DNA from 3 places in the Halomonas sp. PGE1 genome. Region 1 is predicted to be linked to each of the others. Evidence: predicted binding sites of a transcription regulator. Region 1 holds the regulator's gene; each other region holds the start of a gene.
The links. Region 1 encodes sigma-54, which starts transcription at its own class of promoters, with help from an activator protein. Its sites were predicted from a motif close to TGGCACNNNNNTTGCTNT; they were not measured.
Positions count from the first base shown of each region.

Region 2: a site for sigma-54 is predicted at 3,323-3,340, ahead of HIR79_RS06310 (nitrate reductase). Genes of this name have one in related genera too.
Region 3: a site for sigma-54 is predicted at 2,982-2,999, ahead of HIR79_RS06685 (HAD-IIB family hydrolase). Genes of this name have one in related genera too.

Region 1 is NZ_CP053032.1:1,633,467-1,638,603, reverse strand. It holds gene HIR79_RS07720 (KpsF/GutQ family sugar-phosphate isomerase) at 1-340, shown strand, start outside; gene HIR79_RS07715 (KdsC family phosphatase) at 367-924, shown strand; gene lptC (LPS export ABC transporter periplasmic protein LptC) at 929-1,513, shown strand; gene lptA (lipopolysaccharide transport periplasmic protein LptA) at 1,510-2,016, shown strand; gene lptB (LPS export ABC transporter ATP-binding protein) at 2,025-2,750, shown strand; gene HIR79_RS07695 (RNA polymerase factor sigma-54) at 2,905-4,317, shown strand; gene hpf (ribosome hibernation-promoting factor, HPF/YfiA family) at 4,572-4,880, shown strand; gene ptsN (PTS IIA-like nitrogen regulatory protein PtsN) at 4,888-5,137, shown strand, end outside.
Region 2 is NZ_CP053032.1:1,329,400-1,334,536, reverse strand. It holds gene HIR79_RS06315 (nitrate regulatory protein) at 1-461, shown strand, start outside; gene HIR79_RS06310 (nitrate reductase) at 495-3,191, opposite strand; gene HIR79_RS06305 (NAD(P)/FAD-dependent oxidoreductase) at 3,716-5,032, shown strand; gene nirB (nitrite reductase large subunit NirB) at 5,034-5,137, shown strand, end outside.
Region 3 is NZ_CP053032.1:1,413,818-1,418,954, reverse strand. It holds partial or broken gene HIR79_RS06695 (sugar phosphorylase) at 1-744, shown strand, start outside; gene HIR79_RS06690 (glycosyltransferase family protein) at 806-2,026, opposite strand; gene HIR79_RS06685 (HAD-IIB family hydrolase) at 2,023-2,943, opposite strand; gene HIR79_RS06680 (porin family protein) at 3,132-3,635, opposite strand; gene HIR79_RS06675 (EamA family transporter) at 3,764-4,696, opposite strand; gene HIR79_RS06670 (acetate/propionate family kinase) at 4,838-5,137, shown strand, end outside.

The DNA of each region.
Region 1 (5,137 bases):
CATCGTGCCGCTGGGCAGCCCGCTGCGCGACGCCCTGCTGGAGATCACCCGCCAGGGGCTCGGCTTCACCTGCGTGGTGGACGAGCAGGGCCGGCTGGCCGGGGTCTACACCGACGGCGACCTGCGACGCACCCTGGACCAGCACAGCGACCTCTCCGGCCTGACCGTCGACGCGGTGATGACCCGACCCGGCAAGCGAGTGGCACCGGAGATGCTGGCCGCCGAGGCGGTGAAGCTGATGGAGGACCACCGCATCTCCGCCCTGGCGGTGGTCGACGACGACGACCGGCCGGTCGGCGCCCTGCACATGCACGACCTGCTCGCCAGCGGCGTGATCTGACCCTCACCCCCCGAACCGGAGCTCCCATGCCCCACACCCTCCCGCTGCAAGACCCCCGCCTGGTGGACCGCCTGCGCCGCATCCGCCTGCTGGCCCTGGACGTCGATGGCGTGCTCACCGACGGTCAGCTCTACTTCCAGGCCGACGGCATCGAGATCAAGGCGTTCAATGTGCAGGATGGCCACGGCCTCAAGCTGCTCAAGCGTGCCGGCATCGAGGTGGCGCTGATCACCGGCCGCGACTCCCCGACGGTGAGCCGCCGCGCTGCGGCGCTGGGCATCCCACACGTCTTCCAGGGGGTGGAGAAGAAGCTGCCGGTGCTGCGCGACCTCTGCGCCCGCCTAGGCCTCGAATTCGACCAGGTCGCCTACTGCGGCGACGACATGCCAGACGTGGGCGCCATTCGCCGCGCCGGCGTGGGCATCAGCGTGCCGAACGCCCCGGAGTACATCCAGAAGCACGCCGACTGGGTCACCGTGAAGGGCGGCGGCCAGGGCGCCGCCCGCGAGATCGCCGACACCCTGCTCAAGGCCCAGGGCCACTGGGACGCCGTGATCGACACCTACCTGCACGGGGCCGGCTGAGCCCATGGCCCTGCCGCGGCCGTCGTTTCGGGTCTGGCTCTTCCTGCTGCTGGTGGCGCTGGGTGGCATGCTGGTGCTGCTCGACTCGCGCAGCGTCAGGGAGCCCGGCGCGGTCCCCCGGGACGAAGCCGGCGAGCCGGACTTCTACCTGGAGGGGGCACGACTGACCCGCTTCGACGGCGAGGGGCGCGCCCATCAGCGCATCGAGACGCCACGCCTGGTGCACACGCCCCACGACGACGTCACCCGCCTCGAGACTCCCGACGCCCGACTCTACGACAACGCCGGCCGGATATGGCTGGCCGAGGCCGACAGCGGCGTGCTGGGTCCCGGCGGCAACCCGCTCACCCTCTCCGGCAGCGCCAGGCTCCACGCCCCCGAGGAGCGCTGGCAGCTCGACACCGAGGTGCTCCACTACGACGCCGAGAGCGGTCACGCCTGGAGCGACACCCCGGCCCTGCTCCAGCAGCCCCCCCAGCGCATGAGCGGCGAGCGCTTCGACGCCTGGCTCCATGACAACCGCGCCCGACTGACCGACAATGTGCGCGGCCACCATCCGCCCGAGACCCGAGAGGACCCCCAGCCATGAAGCGAACCTCCGCCCTGCTGCTCTGCCTGCTGCTGCCGCTGGTCGCCGCGCCGACCCTGGCCCAGGGCCGCGATGCCGAGGCCCCCATCGAGGTGGAGGCCGACCGGCTCGATCTGGACGACCGCGCCGGCACCGCGGTCTATACCGGCGAGGTGGATATCCGCCAGGGCAGCATGCGCCTGACCGGCGATCGGGTGGAGATCCAGCGCAACGCCCAGGGCCAGCTCTCCCGCGCCATCGCCACCGGCGAGCGCGCCTATCTGGAGCAGCAGCCCGACCCCTCAGAGCCCATGGTGCGCGGGTGGGGCCGCACCATCATCTACCACGTGGCCGAGCGGCGTATGGAGCTGATCGACCGCGCCGAGCTGCACCAGGGCGGCGATACCTTCGACGGCGGCTATCTGGAGTACTTCCTCGACCGCCGCGTGGTCCAGGCCCGCAGCGAGGGCGAGGGTGTCGAAGGACGCCAGCGCATCCGCATGACCCTACAGCCCGAGCAGTAAGGCCGCCCATGAAGACCCTCCATGCCCGCCACCTGGCCAAGAGCTACAAGCGTCGCCGCGTTGTCCAGGACATCAGCCTGGCCATCCGCCAGGGCAGCATCGTCGGCCTGCTCGGCCCCAACGGCGCCGGCAAGACCACCTCCTTCTACATGATCGTGGGACTGGTGCGCGCCGACGCCGGCGAGGTGGCCATCGACGGCCTGGACCTGTCCCGGGCCGCCATGCACCAGCGCGCCCGGGCCGGCATCGGCTACCTGCCCCAGGAGGCGTCGATCTTCCGCAAGCTGTCGGTGGCCGACAACATCATGGCGATCCTCGAGACCCGCAAGGATCTCGACCGTGAGGGGCGCCGCGCCCGCCTCGAGCAGCTGCTCGAGGAGTTTCACGTGACCCATATCCGCGACAACCTCGGCATGAGCCTCTCCGGCGGCGAGCGACGGCGGGTGGAGATCGCCCGGGCCCTGGCCACGGAGCCCGCCTTCATCCTGCTCGACGAGCCCTTCGCCGGCGTCGACCCCATTTCGGTGGGCGAGATCAAGGGGGTCATCCGCCAGCTCAAGGCCCGCGGCATCGGCGTGCTGATCACCGACCACAACGTGCGCGAGACCCTGGATATCTGCGACACCGCCTACATCGTCGGTGACGGCAAGATCATCGCCGAGGGCAACGCCGAGGCGATCCTCGCCAACCAGCGGGTGCGCGAGGTCTACCTGGGCGAGGACTTCCGGCTCTGACCACAATCCCCTGATATGCCTGTCGTTATTAGATGACGGCATACCGATTGCGGGTGGCACAGAAGTTGCTTAACAAGCGCTTGCATGCCCGCGTCGCCCGCGCTAGGGTGAGGCCTTCCGGCCACTTCCCGGCACAAGAGGGCAGACGATCACGATGGCCATGAAAGCCTCCCTTCAGCTCCGCGTCGGCACGCAGCTGACCATGACGCCCCAGTTGCAGCAGGCGATTGCCCTGCTGCAGCTCTCCACCCTCGACCTGCGCCAGGAGATCCAGCAGGCCCTGGAGTCAAATCCCATGCTGGAGCTCGACGAGGGCTTCGGCGAGCAGGCGGTGAGCGAGGCCCCCGAGGACGACTGGGCCAGCGAGATTCCCGACGAGCTCAGCACCGACAGCGACTGGTCGGACACCTACCAGGACCTGGGGGCGCCGGCCGGCGGCGAGGGCCCCGATTTCGAGCGCGAGGCGAGCGCACAGAGCCTGCAGGGCCACCTGGCCTGGCAGCTGGCGATGACCGACCTCGACCCCCGCGAGCAGCAGATCGCCGAGAGCCTGATCGATGCCGTGGACAGCGCGGGCTACCTGGCGCAATCCCTCGACGAGATCCGCGACGGCCTCAAGTCCCAGGGGCTCGGCGGGCTGCGCAGCGCCGAGGTGGAGCAGGTGCTGCTGCGCCTGCAGCAGTTCGAGCCCACCGGCGTCTTCGCCCGGGACCTGCGCGAGTGCCTGATGCTGCAGCTCGCCGCCCTGCCCGACGACACCCCGTTGCTGCCCCAGGCGCGCCGCCTGGTGCGCCAGTTCCTCGAGGCCCTGGCCGGCGACGACCGTCGCCTGCTCAAGCGCCGCCTCGGCCTCGACGACGACGCCCTGGAAACGGCCATCGCCCTGGTCCGCTCCCTGGACCCGCGCCCCGGAAGCGCTTACTCCAGCCTCGAGAACGACTACGTGATCCCCGACCTGGTGGCACGCCAGGACAGCCGCGGCTGGCACGTGGAGCTCAACCAGGAGGCGCTGCCCCGGCTGCGCATCCAGCCCGACTACGCGGCGCTGATCCGCCGCGCCGACAAGAGCCAGGACAACCAGTTCCTCAAGGACCACCTGCAGGAGGCGCGCTGGCTGATGAAGAGCCTCTCCAGCCGCAACGACACCCTGTTGCGGGTGGGCCGCGAGATCATGGCCCGCCAGCTCGACTTCCTGGAGCAGGGCGAGGAGGCGATGAAGCCGCTGATCCTGGCCGACATCGCCCAGGCCGTGGAGATGCACGAATCGACCATCTCCCGGGTCACCACCCAGAAATACATCCACACTCCCCGGGGGGTGTTCGAGCTGAAGTTCTTCTTCTCCAGCCAGGTGGGCGGCAACGGCGAGGGCGACGCCCACTCCAGCACCGCGATCCGCGCACGGATCCGCAAGCTGATCCAGGAGGAGCCGCCGCGCAAGCCGCTCTCCGACAGCAAGCTGGTGACCCTGCTCGAGGAGGCCGGCATCCAGGTGGCCAGGCGGACGGTCGCCAAGTACCGCGAGGCCATGGGCATCCCCTCCTCCAGCGAACGCAAGCGGCTGAGGTAGCCCAGGCGGGCCGTCGCGCTCACCACAGTCACCCGCGAGGCCATGAGCATCCCCTCCTCCAGCGAGCGCAAGCGGCTGCGGTAGGCCTACCCCCCAGCATGCTCCGTGACGCCTGGGGAGTCATTAGCGAACCGCCGCCGGCAGACGCTTCGCTGACCTGCATCAGGCCCGCCGCGGCGGCGGCAGGCCGGGGGGTATGCAAGGCAGGAAAAAGGGTTACAATCGACCCACAACCAACGAGCAAGGAGCGTGTCATGCAAGTCAATATCACCGGCCATCATGTGGAACTGACCGATGCCCTGCGTGGCTATGTGGACGAAAAGCTGGCTCGCGTGGAGCGCCACTACGACAACATCACCAACGTGCAGGTGACCCTGTCCGTGGAGAAGGAGCGCCAGCACGCCGCCTGCACCCTGCATGCCGCCGGCGCCGACCTGCATGCCGAAGCCCAGGACGCTGACATGTACGCCGCCATCGACGCTCTGGCCGACAAGCTGGATCGCCAGCTGGTCAAGCACAAGGAGAAGGCCCAGGCCCGCGCCCAGGGCGCCGGCGCTCGTTGAGCCCATCATGTCACTGGAAGCCATCCTGCCCCCGGAGCGCACCCTGTTCGGCGTGCCCGGGGGCAGCAAGAAACGGGTGCTGGAGTTCTTCAGCACCTTCATCGCCCAGAATACGCCGAGCCTCGACAGCCAGGAGGTGTTCAGCCGGCTGATCGGGCGCGAACGCCTGGGCAGCACCGGCATCGGCAACGGGGTGGCCATCCCCCACGCCAGAAGCCCCCACTGCAAGGCCCCCATCGCCGGCTTCCTGAAGCTGG
Region 2 (5,137 bases), 300 kb from region 1:
GCGAGGAGCTGGCTTCACTATGTGCCGAGCGCCTGGCCGCCGCGCGCCAGGCGCTGGCCGCGCCGCCGTGTGACACCGGCCCCTCGGCGCTCGACCCGCTGCTGGGCGATACCGTCGCGGCCACGCCCGGCGGCATCGACGGGCAGGCGACGGCCGAGGCCCTCGCCTCGCCCCTCAATCGCTCGCTGCTCGAGCTCGTGCGCAGCCAGACCGACCGGCTGCAGGGGCTCGGCAACGAACTGGCGAACACCCGCAAGGCGCTGCGCGAGCGCAAGCTGGTCGAACGCGCCAAGGGGGTCATCATGGCCAACCAGGCCATGAGTGAGGAACAGGCCTACCGCTACATGCGCAAGACGGCCATGGACCAGAGCCGCAGCATGGCCGACCTCTCCCGCGCCATCCTCGACCTCGCCGACCTGCTGCCGAGCCAACAGCCGGCCCGGCACGGGCCGGACGACTAACCAGACCCTCGCCGCTTCCGGGCGGCAGACCTCTCAGGCGGCGGAGCTCTCCTCGATCAGGGCCTTGAGCTCGGGAACGCAGCTGCCGCACTGGGTGCCGCAGGCCAGCCGCGCCCCCAGCGCCTCGATGCTGGCATCCCCGTCGCGGATGGCGGTCACGATGGTGCTCCTTCCCACCTGGTGGCAGCTGCAGACCACCGGGCCGCTGTCGGCGGCACCGGCGTCACCGCCGGCCAGCAGCCGACGACGACGCGCGCCGTCCAGGGCCTCGCCCCGGGCGGCCTCGGCGAAGCGCTCATCGAGCCAGGCCAGGCCCGGCAGTTCGCCGGGCGGCCCCACCATCAGCCACCAGCGCAGGCGCCCCGCTTCGATGCCGGCGGCACGCAGGCGCCCACCGGATGGGTCCTCGAGCCACAGGGTCGCCGCCGGCAAATGGCGCGTTACCCAGGCAAGCCAGTCGCGGTCGGCGCTCTCGGGGGCGCCGGCCAGCTGCCAGCGCTGGCAGTGGGCCAGGGGAATGCGGGCCCAGTAGGCGGCCTCTTCGCGCCAGTCGGCCTCACCGGCCAGATCCGGCGCCACCAGCAGGGTGGCCTCCCAGGCGATCGCCAGCGGGGCCAGCGCCACGGCGCCCTGCTTGGCCTCGGGCTGGCCGGAGAGCGGATCGAGGTGGGCGGCGAGCAGACGGCCGGCCAGGGCCGCACCGCTGAAGCGGTCGTTCCAGTGCATCGGCACGAACACCTCGCCGCGCCGCTGGCCCTTGGCGAGCCGCACTCGTCCGACATAGTCGCCGCCGGCGCCACGCAGTCGCGCCAGCTGCTGGTCGGACACCCCCCAGGCTGCGGCATCGGCCGGGGCCACCTCGATAAAGGGCTCGGGGCGGTGGTTCATCAGCCGCGGCGAGCGGGCGGTGCGGGTCATGGTGTGCCACTGGTCGCGGATGCGCCCGGTGTTGAGGCGCAGCGGTCGCGCCGCGCAGAGCGCCTGCTCGGGCCCGCGGGGGCGCACCGGCACCAGGCGGGCCAGGCCGTCGGGGGTGGCGAAGCGGCCCTCCTCGAACAGCCGCGCGGTGCCGCGGGGCGCGGCGGCCGTGACCGGCCACTGGATGGGTGCGAGGGCGTCGTAGGCGGCGCGGTCGAGCCCGGCCAGCCCGGAGATATCGAACAGCCGCTCGCCCGGAGTGCCGGGAAGGTTCTCGAAGCCGGAGAGCCGGGCGTGCTCGTCGAAGATCTCCGCCGGGTGCGCGTAGGCGAAGGCCTCACCGTAGCCCAGCCGGCGGGCCACCTCGCAGATGATCCACCAGTCGTGGCGCGCCTCCCCCGGCGGCGGCAGCAGGCCGCGCTGGCGGGAGATGCGCCGCTCGGAGTTGGTCACGGTGCCGTCCTTCTCCGACCAGGAGGATGCCGGCAGCACGATGTCGGCGTACGCCAGCAGGTCGGTGTCGGCGACGCACTCGGAGACGATCACCAGCGGGCACTGCTCGAGCGCTGCCCGTACCCGGTCGGCACGGGGCAGGCTCACCGCCGGGTTAGTGGCCATGATCCACAGGGCGTGAATCTCGCCGCGCTCGATCGCCTCGAACAGGTCTACCGCCTTGTGGCCGGGGGCCTCGGGGAGGCTCGGCGTGAGCGAGGGCGTCGACCAGAAGCGGGTGACCCGATCGATGGCGCCGGGGCTGTCGTAGTCCATATGGGCGGCCAGCTGGTTGGCCAGGCCCCCCACCTCGCGGCCGCCCATGGCGTTGGGCTGGCCGGTGATCGAGAAGGGGCCGGCCCCGGGCAGGCCCAGCTTGCCGCCGGCCATGTGGCAGTTGATGATCGCATTGCCCTTGTCGGTGCCGCTGCTGGACTGGTTGATCCCCTGGGAGAAGAGGGTCACCACGTGGAGCTGGCTGGCGAACCAGTAGTAGAAGGTCTCCAGGCGCTCCGGGTCCAGGTCGCAGTCGGCGGCCACGGCCGCCAGCGAAACGTCATCCTCCCGGGCCGCCGCCAGGGCCGCGTCCAGCCCCCGGGTATGGCGCGCCAGATAGAGGGCATCGAGCCTGCCCCGGTCGGCCATCCAGGCCAGCAGGCCGTTGAACAGCCGGGCATCGCTGCCGGGGCGAAGACCCAGGTAGAGATCGGCGATCTCGCAGCTGTCGGTGACCCGGGGGTCGATCACCACCACTCGCATCAGCGGGTTGCGGGTCTTGGCCACCTTGAGGCGCTGGTAGAGCACCGGGTGGTTCCAGGCCAGGTTGGACCCCACCAGCACCACCAGCTCGGCCTCCTCCAGGTCCTCGTAGCTGCAGGGCACCGCATCGGCGCCGAAGGCGCGCCGGTGGGCGGCCACCGCCGAGGCCATGCAGAGCCGCGAGTTGGTATCCAGGTGCGGGGTGCCAATGAAGCCCTTGAAGAGCTTGTTGGCGACATAGTAATCCTCGGTGAGCAGCTGGCCCGAGAGATAGGCGGCCACCGCCTCCTTGCCATGCTCGCGTCGGGTGGCCGCCAGCCGCTCGGCCACGGCATCCAGGGCCGTGGCCCACGCCACCTCGCGGCCGTCCACCCGCGGCCGCATCAGCCGGCCCTGCTCGCCCAGGGTCTCGTGCAGCGCCGAGCCCTTGACGCAGAGGCGTCCGTAGTTGGCCGGATGGTCGGCATCGCCGGCCACCGCGGTCAGCTGCCCGTCCGCCAGGGTCGCCCGGACCCCACAGCCGACGCCGCAGTAGGGACAGGTGGTGCTGATGTGCCGCATGGCAGTCTCCTGCTGTTGTCGTTTCCAGGGCCTATGAACGCAGACGCCCGCCGCGTCCCGGTCTGGCCAGGAAGCGGCGGGCGTCGTTGCCCCGAGAGGCGCCGACATGGCGCCTTATGGATACCCAGGGCGATGCAAGCGGGGTGCCAACCCGCCCTACCCCGTGCCTGACGCCTGGCTTTTCGCGCCGTGCCCGCCACGGGGTGCCACCTCGCGCCGGGTCGACGCCGCCGAAACCTGCCTCATCGCGGTGCACACCCCCCTTTTGCTGCACCAGCGAGGCGCTCCCCCGGCACCCGCCCTCTCCCGCCACGCCGCCGCCAGGCCTCGGCAACCCATTGATTAAACGAAATGTATGGCGCGACAACCGCCTGCTGGCGAGATTCTTGATGGGTCTGCTCAGACGGCGATCAACGGCGATCGCCCGTCAACGAACATCAGGCAAGGGCGCCTCGCACCCGTCTCTCCACGAGACGGGGTCGAGGCGCCCTTTTGCGTTCACCCACAGGCAGAGGAGGAGCTCCATGCCTCCGCACAGCACCCAGGCACCCCAGGACCCGCTGGTCATCGTCGGCAACGGCATGGCCAGCCACCGGCTGCTGGAAGCGTTACTCAGGCAGCCGGCCAGGCCTGCCCGCATCACGGTGATCGGCGAGGAGCCCACTCCCGCCTACAACCGCATCCTGCTCTCACCGCTGCTGGCCGGCGAACTGGAGCGCGACACCCTGACCCTGCGCTCGGCCGAGTGGTATGCCGAGCAGGGCATCGAGCTGATCCTCGGCGAGCGCGTCACCGAGATCGATCGTCAGGCGCAACGCCTGACCACCGATGCCGGACGCCACCTGGCCTATGGCCGCCTGGTGCTGGCCACCGGCTCGCGCCCGGCGCTGCCGCCGCTGCCCGGCATCCGGCTCGCGGGCGTCCATGCCTTCCGCGACCTGAACGATGCCGCCACCCTTTCCGACTGCGCCAGCCGCGGCGGCAGCGCCGTGGTGATCGGTGGCGGCCTGCTGGGCCTGGAGGCCGCCGAGGGGCTGCGCAAGCGCGGCATGGCGGTCACCCTGCTGCAGCGGGCGGAGCACCTGATGAACCGCCAGCTCGATGCCACCGCTGCGGGCCTGCTCGAGCAGGAGCTCGTCGGCCGCGGGCTCGAGGTCATCACCGGCGCCCGGCTGGCCGCCCTCGAGGACGATGGCCAGGGCCGTGTCGCCGCCGTCTGCCTCGAGGGGGGGCGCCGCCTGCCCACCGACTGCGTGGTGGTGGCCATCGGCATCGCGCCCAACGTCGAGCCGGGGCGAGCCGCCGGCCTGGCGGTGGACCGCGCCATCCGGGTGGATGGGTACCTGACCACCTCCGACCCGGCGATCTTCGCCCTCGGCGAATGCTGCCAGTTCGAACAGCACACCTATGGCCTGGTGGAGCCGATCTGGCGCCAGGCCGAGGTGCTCGCCGCCCATCTCGCCGGTGAAGCGGTCGGCGGCTACGCGGAGCGCCCCAGCGCCACCCGGCTCAAGGTCAGCGGCGTTTCCCTCTATGCCTTCGGCCCCACCGAGCCGAGCGAGGAGCACGAGGTGCTCGCCTACCACGACCCCGATCAGGGCGACTACCGCCGGCTCCTGCTGCGCGAGGGCCGCCTGGAGGGAGCGGTGCTCTATGGCGATACCGCCCCGGGTCCCTGGTACTTCGCCCAGGCCCTGGCCGGACGCGATCTCACCCCCTGCCGACCCGCCCTGCTGCTGGGCGCGGCCGACGCCGACGCCCTGCTCGACGCCTCACTCGACGCCTCACCCAAGCCCGAGGATTCCCCCACTCAGACCCGCCCCGAGAAGGAGGCCGCCTGACATGTCTACCCAACCGCACCTGATCATCATCGGCAACGGCATGGTCGGCCACCACCTGGTCGAACAGCTGGTAGAACGCGGCGCCACCGAGCGCTATGCCATCAC
Region 3 (5,137 bases), 220 kb from region 1:
TCGAGAGCCTGCCCGAACTGCCCCCGGGCTGCAGCTATCTCAACTTCACCGCCAGCCACGACGGCATCGGCGTGCGCCCCCTGGAGGGCTGGCTGCCCCCCCCATGAGATCGAGGCGCTGCTGGAGCTGATGCATCGCTTCGGCGGCTTCGTCAGCATGCGCAAGCGCCCCGACGGCGAGGACGCACCCTACGAGATCAACATCACCTGGTTCGACGCCATGCAGGGCACCCGGCGCGGCCGTGATCCCTGGCAGATCGAGCGCTTCCTGTGCAGCCAGCACCTGATGCTGGCCCTGCAGGGCATCCCGGCGCTCTACCTGCACTGCCTGACCGGTACCCTCAACGACCTGGAGGGCGTGGAGCGCAGCGGCCGGCTGCGTTCGATCAACCGCCGCCGCTGGCACCTGGACGAGCTCGACGAGCTGCTCGACAGCCGCAATACCCCCACCCGGGAGGTCTTCCTGGCGCTCAAGCGGCGCCTGGCCATCCGCCGCGCCGAGCCCTGCTTCCATCCCGATGCCCCCCAGCGAGTGCTGCCAGCCCCGCCGGCGCTGCTGGTGCTCCAGCGTGGCCCGCTGGCGGGCGGCCGGCGTCTGCTGGCGATCCATAACGTCAGCGACCAGCGCCAGCCACTGGCGGCGCTGGCCGAGGGGGAGTGGTTCGACCTGCTGGAGAATGTGCCCTGGGCGGGTCAGGAGAGCCTCGCCCCCTATCGCACCCTGTGGCTGGTCCAGCAGTCCTGAACGACAGGAACATCGTTGGAGGCTATGCCGGCGCCTCGCACTACGCTGTGATCCGACCTGGTTACACTTCCCCAGCGTTATCGGCCTCCACGGCATCGTGGAGGCGGCTCAGCAGGTCGGGGATGGCGGAGCGCACGCGGTTCCAGCTGGGGATGAAGGGACGCTCGCCGGGATTGTCGAGGAAGGCGTTGCCGGCCTCCAGCAGGTTGGCGGCGAACAGCTCCACGGCGCGCTCCTCGGCGTGACGGTCCAGGGCGAGGCCGTTCATCACCGCGTCGTGATGGTAGGCCTCGATCAGGTCCAGGGCGAGGCGGTAGTAGGTGGCCTTGAGGGTGCGGAACCCCTCGGCGCTGAAGGTCACGCCCTGGGTAGCCAGCTTGCGGTAGAGCGCCTTGGCGATGTCCAGGCTCATGCGGTTGAGCCCCGCCGAGGCATCCTCCTCCGAGACCGGCTGGTGCTTGTGGTCGTAGGCATCGGCCAGGTCCACCTGGCAGAGCCGCTTGGTGGAGTGGTTGCGGTGCACCTCCGAGAGCACGCCGATCTCCAGGCCCCAGTCGGCGGGGATGCGGATGCCGTCGAGCACCTCGGCGCGCATGGCGAACTCACCGGAGAGCGGATAGCGGTAGCTGTCCAGATACTGGAGGTAGGGCAGCGGCCCATGCATCTGCTTGAGCGCCCGCAGCAGCGGCGTGACCATCAGCCGCGACACCCGGCCGTTGAGCTTGCCCTCGGCGATGCGAGGGTAGTAACCCTTGCAGAACTCGTAGTTGAAGTGGGGGTGGGCCACCGGGTAGAAGAGCCGTGCCAGCAGGCCCCGGTCGTAGGTGAGGATATCGCAGTCGTGGAGCCCCACCACCGCACCGCGTGCCGAGGCCTGCACGTAGCCCGCGCAAAACCAGACGTTGCGCCCCTTGCCGGGTTCCCGGGGCGAGAGGCCATGCTCCTCCAGCTCGGCATCCAGGGCACGCAGTCGCGGGCCATCGTTCCAGAGGATGCGATGGCGCTGGGGCAGCCGGGCGAAGAACTTCCGGGCGTGCAGGAACTGCTCGCGGTCGGCCCGGTCGAGCCCGATCACCACCTCGGCCAGGTAGGGCACCCGACGTAGCTCCTCGACGATCGCCTCGAGGGCGGGCCCCTCCAGCTCCGAGAAGAGCGACGGCAGGATCAGGCTCATGGGCCGACGACGGCCGAACTCGCAGAGCTCCGCCTCCAACGCCGCCACCGGCCGCCGGGTCAGGTTGTGGAAGTCGGTGATGATGCCGTTCTGATGGAAGTCGCTCATGCCGCTGCCTCCTCGGCCGCCTCGACGGTCTCACGCAGTGCCGCCGGAATTACCCGGCGGTCGGCTCGCCCCCACCAGTAGGCCACCCCCTCGGCCCAGCCGGCGGGTCCCGTCGCCTCGCTGCGGTAGAGCGATGGCTGGTCCGGCAATACGTCCAGGCCATGGCAGCCGCGGATCACCACCGCCTGATCCACCGCTTCCAGCATGGGGATGTCGTTGGGGCCGTCGCCCAGGGCCAGGGTCATCGGCCGCCGGCCGCGCAGCGCCTCGAAGCGGGAGATCAGCCAGCTCACCGCGTTGCCCTTGTGGGAGGTACCGGTGGCGTGCCAGAAGCGCCCGCCCCGCACCAGCTGCAGGCCGTCGCCGGCGAGCCCCACGCGGAAGCCCTCGAGGCGCGCCTCATCCTCCTCCCAGATCAGCGGCTCGCTGCCCTCGCGCATCCGCGCCAGGCGCGCCTCGGGCTCGGGGAGACCGGTGTAGTCGGTGAGTTCATCGAGGGTCATCTCGCTCATGGCGGTGAAGCGCACCCCGAGACGCTCGCGCCATACCGCCAGGCGCTTGCGAACGAAGCCGATGTCCACCCCCAGGGTGCGGATCCCGAGCCCATCGGGGCCCGGGCGGTCGACGCGCGCATGGCACCAGGCCGGCGGCAGCCCCACCACGGCGCCGTTCTCGGCGATGAAGGGGGTATCGGTCAGGCCCAGCTCCCGGCGCAGCGGCACGATCTCGCTGCGGGTCTTGCTGGTCACCGGAATCACCGGCACACCCAGCTGCTTGAGCCGTGCAAGCCAGGGCCTGGCGGGTTGCCAGTCGTAGCTGTGGTGGTCGAGCAGCGAGCCGTCGAGGTCGGTAAACAGCAGCCGCGGCGTGAGGGCGGCATCGAGGCCGGAATGGGGCGTGAGGCGTGAGTCGGTCATGGCAGCTCCCTGGCGTGACATCGGGTCGTTGCCCTTACCTTGCACAGGGCGTGCCAGGCCGCATTGCAGCGGGTGTTGGCGCGACGGCGGCGAACCTTGCGCACCATCCCGGCGCATCATGACGCACCAAAAAAGAGCGCCCCGAGGCGAAAAAGCCTCGGGGCGTCGGGAACCGCAGCCGTCGCGGATCAGAAGCGGTAGCGAAGACCCACGCTTGCCGCATCGAAGTTGTAGCGGGACTTGTCCAGGTAGCGCATGTAGTCCGCGCCCACTGACAGGTTGGGGGCCACGTCGAACTCGGCGCCGGCTCCGTAGGAGAAGCCGCTTTCGCGGTCGATATCGAAGTCCACCTCGGTGAAGCCGGCCAGGCCATAGAGGCGGAACTCCGGAGCCACCGGCAGGATACCCTTGGCATAGGCGCCGATCAGGTAGTCGAGCTCGACGGGGCCATCGGAGCCGCCGCCACCCAGGTGGCCCTCCACGGCGAAGTACTCGTTGAACTGCATGCCGCCGTTGAGGCGCAGGCCGACGCTATCGCGGCTGGAGGCGGGCCCATCGGGGTTGAGGTCCCAGAACATGGCGTCGCCGCCGATGTAGGGCTGGGGATAGAAGGCCTGCTGGGCCTGGGCACTGGTAGCCGCGCCGGCGGCCAGGATGGCCGCGGTTGCGGCGGCAAGCGTGATGCGTTTCATGGGGCTCTCCTCGTTAATGAACACCGTTCTATAACGCCTACAGTGTGGTCCCGGGAACGCCACTCTTCAAGGTGGGAATGTGCAAATGTGCGCCAAGCGGCGTCGCCCGGCGGCGACGCCGCCTGGTCTCACGCCCGCTTCGACAGGCCCAGGAACAGGATCCCCGCGAGCACGATGCCGCCGCCCACCAGCTGCACCGGGGTGAGCGCCTGCCCCAGCACCAGGTAGCCCAGCAGCAGGGCCGCCACCGGCTCCATGTTCATGGCCGGGGCGTTGCGCGCCATGTCGAGCCTGGGCACCGTGATGAAGAGCACCGAGAAGGCCAGCGCATAGCAGAGCGTCAGCAGCGCGAGCCCCGTCCAGCCGGCCAGCGACTGGGGCGGCGCCATGCCGCCCGGCACGAGCCCCAGGCCCCCGGCGATGACCATGGCCGCCAGCACGGTGAGCATGGTCAGCAGGCTGCGCAGGGTGCTGCCGACGCCGGCCAGGCGGTGCTCGGTGATCCACAGGGCGCAGGAGAAGGCGGTGGCGGCGGCCAGGCCGAAGGCCACCCCGGCGAGCCAGTCCGGCCCCATGGCCCCGGGGTCGGCGAACCAGGTCGGCACGTCCAGCACCACCACCAGGCCGATGAGGATCACACCCATGACCAGCGTCGCCCGCGCCGTCGGCCGCGGCCCCCCCAGCGCCCAGGAGAGCAGCGCCAGCTGGATCGGCAGGGTGTTCATCAAAAGCAGCGCCACCACCACCGGAATGCGCGCCACCGCCGAATAGAGGCAGAGGCTCTGCACCGCCACCAGCAGGCCCACCGCCAGCTGCCAGCGTCCGGAGCCTGCGGGCAGTCGCCACGACTTGCGCTGGAACACCACCAGCGCCGCCAGTGCCAGGGCGGCCACGCCGGAGCGCAGCACGATGGCCAGCAGCAGGCCGGCACCGGCATCGAAGGCGACCCGGGCGGCCACGTGGTTGGCGGCGAACAGGGTGGCGAGGCCGCACATCAGGGCCAGGGCGAGGGGCCGCGGGAAAGGAGCGGGGGCCACCGAAGCGCCAGAGGGGGTCGACATGTCACGGCTTCCATGCAGAGTGTAGGGGACAAGGGCAGCACATCATGATGGGCGTCAAGCCGAGAGGCGACCACCGGCGGCGGCCTCATGTTAGACTAAAGTCCAAGCCTTCTCTCACCCTCCATCCCACAAGAGGCGTCGATGAACGAGCCGGTGCTGGTGATCAACTGCGGGTCCTCCTCCATCAAGTATGCGCTGGTGCCGGCGGCTGCCGACCAGCCGCGCCTGACCGGCCTGGCCGAGCGGCTGGGCAGCGGCGATGCCCGCCTCAAGGGCGTCGACAGCCGCGGCGAGGCCTTCACCCGCGCCCTGGGTGACGCCGGCCACGTCGAGGCCCTCGCGGCGATCCTCGAGGGACTGGGGGACCACCGCCCCGGCGCCGTGGGGCACCGGGTCGTTCACGGCGGCGAGCGCTTCACCCGGGCCGCGCTGATCGACGAT